2 regions of the Micromonospora sp. NPDC048930 genome follow, and region 2 is predicted to be linked to the other one. Evidence: riboswitches for the same ligand, from Rfam matches in the RefSeq annotation. Region 2 holds a riboswitch; the other holds the start of a gene.

Region 1 (5,510 bases), on a different contig from region 2:
TCGCCAGTCGACCGGGCCTGACCGGACGGATGCTGGCGATCCGCGACGACGCGTTCGCCACCCTCGGTGCGGCCGCACCGACGTTCACCGTCACCCAGGTCGTCAACTACGCGGCGGAGCAGGACGCGCGAATCGCCCGGCAGGTGAGCGGCACCATCGGCGTACCGTCCTATCTGACCGGCAGCGGCGGGCCCGGGTCACGGCTGCACTACGGGCCGGCCGACGGCGACGGAACGCCGCACACGCCCGATGCCCTGCCCACGCCGTCCGGCACGACGCTGCAGGCCGACTTCGTCTGCAACATCCCGCGCAGCGCCTCCGCCGCCGACCCGGCGCACCTGTCGCTGTACGGCCACGGCCTGCTCGGCCGGCCGACCGAGATCAACGCCGGCAACGTCAGGACCATGTCGGCCACCCACAACTTCACCTTCTGCGCGACCAGCTGGATCGGCATGGCCAACGCCGACGTCCCGTACGTGGCCGGCGCCTTCACCGACCTCAGCGCCTTCCCCGCGGTCGCGGACCGGCTGCAGCAGAGCTTCCTGAACTTCCTCTTCCTCGGCCGGACGATGATCCACCCGGACGGGTTCGCCGCCGACCCGGCGTTCCAGGACGCCACCGGGCGGCCGCTGATCGACGTTCCGGGCGGGTTGCACTACGACGGCAACAGCCAGGGCGGCATCAACGGCGGTGCGCTCACCGCCGTCGCTCAGGACTGGACCCGCTCCGTGCTCGGCGTGCCGGGGATGAACTACTCGACGCTGCTGCAGCGCAGCGTCGACTTCGCCCCGTTCCAGACGATCATGGACGGGTACTACCCGAACAAGGTCGACCAGCAGCTGATCTTCGCGCTGCTGCAGATGCTGTGGGACCGGTCCGAGGCCAACGGGTACGCCCAGCACATGACCGAGGACCCGCTGCCGGGCACCCCGGCGCATCAGGTGCTGATGCACGTGGCCTTCGGCGACCACCAGGTCTCCCCCGCCGCGGCCGAGGTCGAGGCGCGCACCATCGGCGCCCGCCTGCACACCCCCGCCCTCGCCGAGGGCTGGTCGCGCGACGTGCAGCCGTACTGGGGCATCGTGCCGATCTCGGCATACCCGTACGCCGGCTCGGCAATGGTGGTCTGGAACAGCGGTGCGGCCTACGCGCCGCCGACGACGAACCTCGCTCCGGCCGGGTCGGAGTACGGCAGCGACCCGCACGAGTTCCCGCGCGCCCAGCCCGGGGCACAGCAACAGAAGGCGACGTTCCTGCTCACCGGAAAGATCGTCGACGTCTGCGCGGGGGCGCCCTGCCCGTGATGCGGTACCTCGCCCGCGCGGGCAGCTGAAGTCTCACCTCGGAGTTGGTGGCCCGCGTCCGACGGTTATGCTTCGGCTCAGGTCACGAGTGCCAGCGACAAGCCCCGGCTTGCTGGCCGGCAACCCTCGTCAAAGTTCGCGGTGGGGTGCCCCGGGTGATGACCGGGCCCAGCCCGATCCGCGTGCTGGGCAAGCGCGGGCCCCGTCCCCTGTCACCCCGGGGTCCCTGGACTGCCGGAGGCCCGACATGACCCCTGCGCTCACCGCCCTGCCCGTCCAAGGTGCCGAGCTCCTCACCCGTACCGACGTCGTCACCTCCGTCGGCGTACACCGCGCAAACTGTTGGTTCGGCTCGCCGGAGCCGTCCCGGTACCGGGGCCCGTCTCCCCTGCCCCGGCGGTAGGCGCGCTCGCTACCGCGCGCGGGAGGCGCAGCGCGGGTACCGACGCCGCAGCCTGGTGGCGGTTCCTAACCCGAGCAATGTCACCAGGGAGTGCCGGCCGGCCACGGACCTCGCCCGCGCGGCCCCGCATCCGCCTGCTGACGCCACGTGTTCCAGGGAGCACTCCGAGATGGCTCAACCTGTCACCGACGCTGAGACCGATCCGATCGCCCGGCAGCGCCCCAGCCGGATGCCGTTCCACCGTTACCTGCCCTACGAGCAGCAGTTCCGGGTCGACCTGCCGGACCGCGCCTGGCCGACCCGCCGGGTCGAGACCGCCCCCCGCTGGTGCGCGGTGGACCTGCGCGACGGCAACCAGGCCCTGATCGACCCGATGTCCCGGGAACGCAAGCGCCGCATGTTCCAACTGCTCGTGCAGATGGGCTACAAGGAGATCGAGGTCGGTTTCCCCTCGGCCAGCCAGACCGACTACGACTTCGTCCGGCAGCTGATCGAACAGGACCTGATCCCCGAAGACGTCACCATCCAGGTGCTCACCCAGTGCCGGGAGCACCTGATCGACCGGACCTTCCAGTCGCTGCGCGGCGCCCGCCGGGCGATCGTGCACTTCTACAACTCCACCTCCACGCTGCAGCGGCGGGTGGTGTTCGGCCTGGACCGCGACGGCATCACCGACATCGCCACCACCGGCGCCCGGCTCTGCCAGAAGTACGCCGAAATCCACACCCCCGACACCGACATCCACTACGAGTACTCGCCGGAGTCCTACACCGGCACCGAACTGGAGTACGCCCTCGACGTGTGCGCCAAGGTCATCGACGTGGTCGACCCCACCCCGGACCGGAAGCTGATCGTCAACCTGCCCGCCACCGTCGAGATGGCCATGCCCAACGTCTACGCCGACTCCATCGAATGGATGCACCGGCACCTGCCCCGCCGCGACAGCCTCGTGCTGAGCCTGCACCCACACAACGACCGCGGCACCGGCGTGGCCGCCGCCGAACTGGGCCTACTGGCCGGCGCCGACCGGATCGAAGGCTGCCTGTTCGGCAACGGCGAACGCACCGGCAACGTCGACCTGGTCACCCTGGGCCTGAACCTGTTCTCCCAGGGCATCGACCCCATGATCGACTTCTCCAACATCGACGAGATCAAACGAGCCGTCGAATACTGCAACCAACTACCGGTACACGAGCGCCACCCCTACGCCGGCGACCTGGTCCACAGTGCGGATGAGACGCCGACCAGATCGGTCAGCCGACCCGTGGGTGCGCGATGACCAGCTGTCGGCTTCGATCGGGCCTCGATGCTCAAGGCTGTCGGGGTCGCCAACCCCGGCCGCTGTGGTGGCGGGGCGCGCTATGGCTCGAGGTTGCTTTCCACCAGGCGGGTCAGGAAGGCCTCGACAGCGTCGACCTCGTCCGCTGTCAGCTGTCTCCCGAAGTGCTTCACGACCTCGCGCAGGTGGGACCTGGACGCCCGTTGGAAGAGGTCGTGGCCGGTCGGGGTCAGGACGGCGTGGACGACACGGCGGTCAGCCGGATCGCGTTCCCGCCGCAGTAGCCCGGCGTCGCACAGCCGGTCGAGCAGGCGGGTGATGCCGCCGGTCGTGAACAGCACCGCCTCCGCGAGTTGCCCCAGGCGCAGCCGCTGATCCGGCGCATTGGACACGTGGGCCAAGACGTCGAATTCCGCCAATGACAGGCCATGGGCGGCCTGCATCTCCCGCTCGAGCTTCTTGAGGACCAGGTTCTGGCTGACGAGATAGAGCCGCCACACCCCGAGGTAGCGGCGTGTCGACAGCTGCTGCCGCTCGGTCACGAGCTGTCCTCCCCTCGTCGCCGCCCTCGCGCGGAAGCTTATCCGTACCTGGTCCGCCGCGGTGACGGCGTCCGGTGGCCTCGCCCGGCGGGTGACGCAGCCCACGGACTATCCGCTCTCTCTGACGCGCTAATATCTGATGCGTCAGACATTTGCGTGTCAGGCATCTGCGCGGCCGGACGCCAGACGTTCCGCGTCCGGTGACCGGCCGCCACCCATGTGCTCGGCCGCACAGGCGCACCCCAACCCATGAGAGGAGTGAGTCAATGCTGCGACACGTGCCGTACAAGTGGCTGGTCGCGACGGCGTTTGTGTTCGGCCTGTTCATGGAGATCCTCGACATGACGGTGCTGAACACCGCGCTTCCCGCGCTGGGTGAGCGGTTCGACGCCGGCACCGAGGCGCTGCAGTGGCTCGTGACGGGCTACCTGGTCAGCATGGCCGTGTTCATCCCCGCCTCGGGCTGGGTGTCCGACCGATTCGGCAGTAAACGGACATTCGTGTTCGCGCTTGCGGTTTTCACCACGGCGTCCGCGTGGGCGGGTTTTGCTGGCTCGCTCGGCGAGCTGATCACCGCCAGGGTCGTTCAGGGCGTCGGCGGTGGGCTGCTGACCCCCGTCGGCACTGCGATGCTCTTCCGGGCGTTCCCTCCGGCCGAGCGCGCACAGGCTTCAGCGGTGCTGTCCATCCCCACGAGCATCGCGCCGGCGTTCGGGCCCGTGCTCGGCGGTTGGATGGTCGACACCCTCTCCTGGCGCTGGATCTTCTTCCTCAAGGTCCCGATCGGCGTCCTGGCGCTGATCTTCACCGTGGCCGTCATCCGCGAAGAGCGAGCTGCCCATCCTGGCCGGTTCGACCTCGGTGGATTCCTCACGGGCGGCTCCGCGCTCGCCTTCCTGCTCGTCGGTCTCGACCGAGGTGCCCGCGACGGATGGGCCACCCCGGGTGTGCTGGCACCGCTGGGTGCCGGGCTCGCCCTGGCAGCCGCGTTCGTCGTGGCCGAGCTGCGCAGCGCCGAACCCATGATCGATCTGCGCCTGCTGCGGAGCCGGCTGTTCCGTACCGGCAATCTGCTGATGCTGCCCACCTCGGGCGCGTTGATGGGGGCGTTGTTCCTTGTTCCCCTGCTCCTGCAACAGCAGATGGGCATCGACGCGACCGGTTCCGGCCTGGTGACCATGTTCCAGGCGCTGGGCATGGCAGCCCTGATGCCGGTCGCAGGCCACCTCTATTCGAGGCTCGGACCCCGGCGGATGCTCGCCACCGGGTTCGTGATCACCGCAGCCTCGCTGGCGGCGCTACTCGCGGTCAATCCCGGAACCACTCTGTGGGCGGTACGCGCGCCGCTGTTCACCCTGGGCGCAGGGATGGCCCTGACGGTGATCCCACTGCAGACCGCGACGTTCGCCGGGGTGAGCACCGCGGCCACAGCACGCGCTTCGTCGCTGTTCTCCACCACCCGACAGGTCGCCGGTGCGGCCGGAGTCGCCGGGGTCGTCACCCTGCTCACCGAGCGGACCGAGACCAGGCTCGTGGACATCGGCGCTCGTGCCGCCGATGCGGCCAGCCGGAGCGAGGCGATCTTCGCCGCCTACCACGACGTATTCCTGTTCACCACCGCGCTGGCCGTGCTGGGCCTGCTCGTGGCCCTGCGCGTGCGGGACGCCGATGCGGCCGCGAGCCTGCGGCCCACGCCCACGGCAGCGACCGAGGACGCGCGGGTGACAACCGCGTGAGCGTCACGGGCTGATCGCACACCCGCTCATCCACCCCTCACCACAAGCACACAAGGAGAAACTGATGTTCATCGCCACCGTCATCCTGTCCGCTCTGCTGGCCATCGGCTTCGCCCTGGCCAGCCTTCCGAAGGTGTCCGCAGCCGACAGCATGGTCGCCGAACTCGGCAGGCTGGGGGTGTCCGACGGACGTGTCCGCCTGATCGGGGCGCTGGAGTTCCTGGGGGCAGCCGGCCTGGTCATCGG
Region 2 (5,510 bases):
CTCGCGTTCTGGCGCTTCACCCGCAAGGACGTCACCAGCTGACCCGAATCGGGTGGCCTCTTGGAGATCTTGGTAGGAAACGGCCCCTCCAGGGGCCGTTTCCTACCAAGATCCAAGCGGCTCAGCTATGGATACCTGGAGCCCGGTGCCGGGCAGGCGAGCTGATCAGGCGGTGTACGGCGCGTCGGTGTGCTTGACCTCGGTGACCGTGGTGCCGGACAGCTGGTAGACGGTGGTGCGCCTGATGTCCAGCTCGGCCATGCTCTTGCCGTCCGAGCGGGTCAGCCAGACCACGGTGGCCTGCTGGCCGGCGACGCTGATCGAGGTGACCGGGTTCCGGTCACCCAGGTCGACCAGGCTGCGGTAGGCCGGCTTGCCGGCCGAGTTGTGCCAGAAGACGACGCTCCAGAACTGCCCGATCCCGCCCGTACGCAGCAGCACCGTGCCGACGGCGTCGGCCGCGCCGTCGCCGTCCAGGTCGCCGATCCCGCACGGATTCTGCAGCTCGACGGTCGCGCCGTCCTCGCCGCTCCAGACGCCGTCCAGCAGGGGGATGTAGTCCGGGTAACCGTTGAACGGCACCTTCGCACTGCCCAGCTGGGCACCGCCGAGCTGGGTGCAGGTGAGCGCCGGCGTCTTGGGCGGGGCCGGCTTGGGGGCGACGACCGGCTTCGTCGTCGACGCGGTCTTCGGGGTGGCGCTGGGGGTGACCGCGGCGGGCGTCGAGGCGGCCGGGGCGGTCGGGGCCTCGGCGGACGAGGTGACCGTGCTGGTCGCCGAGGAGACCGCTCCGGAGTCACCTCCGCAGGCGGTCAGGAAACCGAGCAGGGCGAGGGTCGCGAGGCTCGGCAGGGTCCGGCGCATGGGCGGGCGTTCCTCTCTCGGGGAAGGTGCCCGCACCGTACTGAGCCCGCGCCACCCGGATGATCGGCCGCTCGGCCGCCCGCGGTCGCGCCGTCGGCGTACGGCTCAGGACGGGGTGCGCGCGGTGAGGACCGCGTCGAGGAGCCCCGGGTAGAGGCGGTCCAGCTCGTCCCGGCGCAGCCGCACGTACCGGCTGGTGCCGGCGACCCGGGTGCGGGTCAGGCCGGCCTCGCGCAGCACCTTGAGGTGGTGGCTGCGGGTCGCCTTGGAGACCCCGAACTCGAAGGTGCCGCAGGCGTACTCGCCGCCCTCGGCGAGGGCCCGGACGATCTGCAGCCGTACGTCGTCGGCCAGGGCGGCCAGCACGGCGGTGACCGGGACGTCCCGCAGCTCGGGTTCGTGCAGCTCCATGTGACCAGGGTAACCCATGTTCGACATCCGTCGAACAACCTCCTATGGTCGGTGTCGTTGGTTCGACGGTACTCGAACATTGGAGCTGTGATGCGTCCTCGTCATGCCGCCTTCCCGCTCTTCGCCGTACTGAGCTGGGGCGTCATGTTCCCCGTCCTGGCCAGCGCGCTCACCCGGGTCGACGCGGTCAACCTGACCACCGCCCGGTACGTGCTCGCCGGCGCCGTGCTGCTCGCCCTGCTGCTGGCCCGGGAGGGGGTGGCCGCCCTCCGGGCGGACGGGCGCGGCGTCGAGGTGGTGCTGCTCGGGGTGATCGGCTTCGGCGGCTTCAACATGCTCACCAACCTCGCCCTCGGGCACGCCGCGCCGCAGCAGATCGCCCTCTTCGCCGCCACCACCCCGCTGGTCACCCAGCTCGTCCGCTGGGCGCGGGACGGGGTACGCCCCCGGCCGGTGCTGCTCGGCCTCTCGCTGGTCGCCCTGCTCGGCGTGGGCCTGGTGATCACCCGGGGCCGGCTCGACGGGCTGGGTCAGTTCGGCCTCGGTGGGCTGCTCATGGTCGGCGCGGTGATCAGCTGGGCGATCTACACCCACGGCGCCAGCCGCTTCCCCGAGCACTCCGCGCTGCGCTACACCACCCTGACCGCCGTCGCCGGCACGCTCGCCATGCTCGCCGCCAGCGCCGTCGCGGACCTCACCGGGGTCCAGCACGCGCCGGCCGCCGCCGACCTCGCCGCGGTCGCCCCGCAGCTGGCGTACGCCGTGGTGGTCGCCGCGGTGCTCGCGGTCCTCGCCTGGAACACCGGGGTACGCCGGCTCGGCGCGGCCGACGCGGCGCTGTTCATGAACCTGGTCCCGGTGACCACGTTCGCGGTGCAGACCCTGCGCGGCTACCGGCCCGGCGCGGTGGAGCTGGTCGGCGCGGCGGTGACCATCGCCGCCCTGGTCGCCGCGAACCTCGCCACCCGCACCCGCAAGGCCGCCGGCGCCGAGCCCCTGGCCGCCGTGATCGACCGCCCCGCCGTCGTCGACCCCGTCGCCGTCGTCGCCCGCTGACCCCGCCGTCCCCGCCCCACCCGGGCCCGGGTGCGCGCAGATTCCCGGAAAGAGTGGCCTCCGAGCTCCGGATGGCCACTCTTTCCGTGTTTGAGGGCGAATCTCGGGCGGGGGTGGGTTCACAGCGTGGGAACCCGAGGTGGTGGTCGCGGGGACGCGGCATAGACTCGGCGGCACAACTGCATACCTCATCCAGAGGGGCTGAGGGATACGGCCCGATGACGCCCCGGCAACCACCCGCGCGCTCGACGACGAGCGACGCCGGGCAGGTGCCAATTCCGTCCCCGCCGCACGAGGCGATGCGGGGAAAGATGAGAGGAATTCCTCGACATGACGTCGACGCTTCCCGGCACGTCCGGCATCGACACCACCCTCAGCCCCGCCCGCGCCCTGGTTTGCCGCGCCTGTTCCGCGCGCTACCCGCTCGCCGCGCAGCACGCCTGCTACGAGTGCTTCGGCCCGCTGGAGGTCGACTACGACGCCGCCGCCCTGGCCACCGTCACCCGCGAGCAGATCGAGGCCGGCCCGAAGAACCTCTGGCGGTACGCGCCCCTGCTCCCCGCCGGCCAGGACCCGGCCACCCGGGTGACCCTCGACCCGGGCCTGACCCCGCTGGTCGCCGCCCCGAATCTCGGCGCCGAGCTGGGCTTCACCGCGCCGCTCTGGGTCAAGGACGACAGCGGCAACCCCACCCACTCGTTCAAGGACCGGGTGGTCTCGGTGGCGCTGACCGCCGCCCGCGCGCTCGGCTTCACCCGGTACGCCTGCGCCTCCACCGGCAACCTGGCCAACTCGGTGGCCGCCCACGCGGCCCGGGCCGGGGCGCCCTCGGTGGTCTTCATACCCAGCGACCTGGAGCAGGGCAAGGTGGTGACCACCGCCGTCTACGGCGGCGACCTGGTCGCCATCGACGGCTCGTACGACGACGTGAACCGGCTCTGCGGCGAGCTGGTGGAGACCGACGACTTCGAGGACACCGCCTTCGTCAACGTCAACGTCCGGCCCTACTACGCCGAGGGCTCCAAGACCCTCGGGTACGAGGTGGCCGAGCAGCTCGGCTGGCGGATCCCCGCCCAGGTGGTCATCCCGATGGCCAGCGGCGAGCTGCTCACGAAGATCGACAAGGCGTTCTCCGAGCTGGTCGAGATCGGCCTGGTCGAGGCGCCGGCCGGTGGCTGGAAGGTGTTCGGCGCCCAGTCCGCCGGCTGCAACCCGATCGCCACCGCGCTGCACGCCGGCAGCGACACCATCACCCCGGTCAAGCCGACCGGCATCGCCAAGTCGCTGAACATCGGCGACCCCGCCGCCGGCCTCTACGCGCTGGAGGCGGTGCGCCGCACCGGCGGCTGGATGGAGTACGCCGACGACGACGAGATCCGCGCCGGGATCCGGCTGCTCGCCCGGACCACCGGGGTCTTCGCCGAGACGGCCGGCGGGGTCACCGTCGCGGTGCTCCGCAAGCTGGTCGAGTCGGGCCGGCTCGACCCCGCCGCCGAGACGGTCGTCTTCAACACCGGCGAGGGCCTCAAGACGATCGACGCGGTGGCCGCGCAGGTCGGTCCCACGCACCGCATCAAGCCGAGCCTGCGCGCCGCCCGCGACGCCGGCCTCCTGGCCTGACCCGCCGGCCCCCCAGGTCGTTGGTCAAGGGGTTCGCGTCGGCGGAAGGGCCGATCCCGACGCGAACCCCTTGATCAACTCATGCGAGTGGGGGAGGGGCGGATCGCCCGGGTGGGGGATCGGGGAGATCCGGTGGGTAACTGGCGATTTGCTGTGAGTGTGGAAAACCCGCCGACAAGGACTTGACGGCAGGAACCGGACGGCGCAAGATGCTCGGTGCGGGAGGGCATCCGCCGGAGACTTTTTAAGTTCTTACGACCCAACGCCGGAGGCGTTGTGCGGACGTCCCTCCCGACCAACGTCCGAAGGGGCCGGCGGAAAACCGCTGGCCCCTTCGCTGTGGGTGGCGCACGCTCAGCGGCATGGGCATCTCCGTCACCCCCCTCGATCCCGCCGACCGGCCGACCCTCGACGCGGTCCACCGCACGGCGGTCGCGGCCCAGGCCGTGGACGAGCCCGACCTTCCGCCGCCGTGCCGGCGCCGGTTCGAGGCACCGCTGTGGCACCCGATGCCCGGCATCGACATCCGGTGGTCGGTGGCCCGCCTCGACGGGGTGCCCGTCGGCTGGATCCGGCTGTACCTGCACACCCTCGACAACACCGAGAACGCCAGCGTGGAGCTGGTGGTGGACCCGGCGTACCGGCGGCGCGGGGTGGGGCGGGCGCTGCACGAGCACGGCCTGACGGTGCTGCGGGAGCACGGTGGCAAGCGGATGGTCGGCTCGACCGTCACCGCGCTGCCGGGCGAGGAGCATCGGGAGCTGCCCGGGGCCGCCTTCGCCGCCGCCGTCGGCGCGCGGCCGGCGCTCGCCGATGTCCGCCGCCGGCTCGACGTCACCACGCTCGACCGGTCCCGGCTGGCGGCGCTGCTCGCCGGTGCCCGGGCGGCCGCGGCCGGCTACCGGGCGGTCCGCTGGCGGGATCATGTCCCTGAGGAGCACGTCGCCGACGTCGCCCACCTGGAGGGCCGACTGCTGCTCGACGCCCCGCTCGGGGAGCTGGCGTGGGAGCAGGAGCAGATGGACGCGGAGCGGATCCGGGGCGTGGAGCGGGCGCTGGACGGCCGGGGCATCCGCCGGTACAACGTCGGCGCGGTGCACGAGGCGTCCGGCCGACTGGTCGCCTGGAGCCAGCTCAGCTTCGACGCGAGCAGCGTCCAACATGCCTGGCAGCAGATCACCATCGTCGACCCGGAGCACCGCGGCCACCGTCTCGGTCTGCTCTGCAAGGCCGAGAACCTCGCCTACGCCCTGACCCACGAGCCGGAGCTGCGCGTGATCGACACCTACAATGCGGCGGAGAACACGCACATGATCGCGATCAACGAGCAGCTCGGCTTCCGGCCGGCGGCCGGCTCGACGGACTGGCAGCTCACCCTCTGAGCCCGCCGTCCCCCGGCCGGCCGAGCCGGAGGGCCAGGTCCCGGACCGCCCGGTGGAAGTCCTCGTCCGGCTCGAACCGGTGTCCGCCGATCGGCGGCGGCACGGTGTCCCCGGGCGGGATCAGCAGTGTCCTCGGGTCACGGACCCGGCGGTCCACCCCGGCGGCCGGGTCGTCCG

The links. A riboswitch is a leader RNA that binds a small molecule or an ion and turns the genes downstream of it on or off. The one in region 2 is predicted to bind S-adenosylmethionine.
Region 1: another riboswitch for S-adenosylmethionine. It lies ahead of ACGFI9_RS04670 (2-isopropylmalate synthase); the one in region 2 lies ahead of thrC (threonine synthase).

The regions. Positions count from the first base shown of each region.
Region 1 is NZ_JBICUB010000001.1:1,093,382-1,098,891, forward strand. It holds gene ACGFI9_RS04665 (hypothetical protein) at 1-1,304, shown strand, start outside; SAM riboswitch class IV at 1,385-1,506, shown strand; partial or broken gene ACGFI9_RS04670 (2-isopropylmalate synthase) at 1,877-2,938, shown strand; gene ACGFI9_RS04675 (MarR family winged helix-turn-helix transcriptional regulator) at 3,067-3,528, opposite strand; gene ACGFI9_RS04680 (DHA2 family efflux MFS transporter permease subunit) at 3,795-5,264, shown strand; gene ACGFI9_RS04685 (DoxX family protein) at 5,329-5,510, shown strand, end outside.
Region 2 is NZ_JBICUB010000005.1:245,449-250,958, forward strand. It holds partial or broken gene ACGFI9_RS15815 (ABC transporter permease) at 1-42, shown strand, start outside; gene ACGFI9_RS15820 (hypothetical protein) at 166-864, opposite strand; gene ACGFI9_RS15825 (ArsR/SmtB family transcription factor) at 970-1,275, opposite strand; gene ACGFI9_RS15830 (DMT family transporter) at 1,366-2,331, shown strand; SAM riboswitch class I at 2,517-2,649, shown strand; gene thrC (threonine synthase) at 2,662-3,951, shown strand; gene ACGFI9_RS15840 (GNAT family N-acetyltransferase) at 4,314-5,333, shown strand; gene ACGFI9_RS15845 (hypothetical protein) at 5,323-5,510, opposite strand, start outside.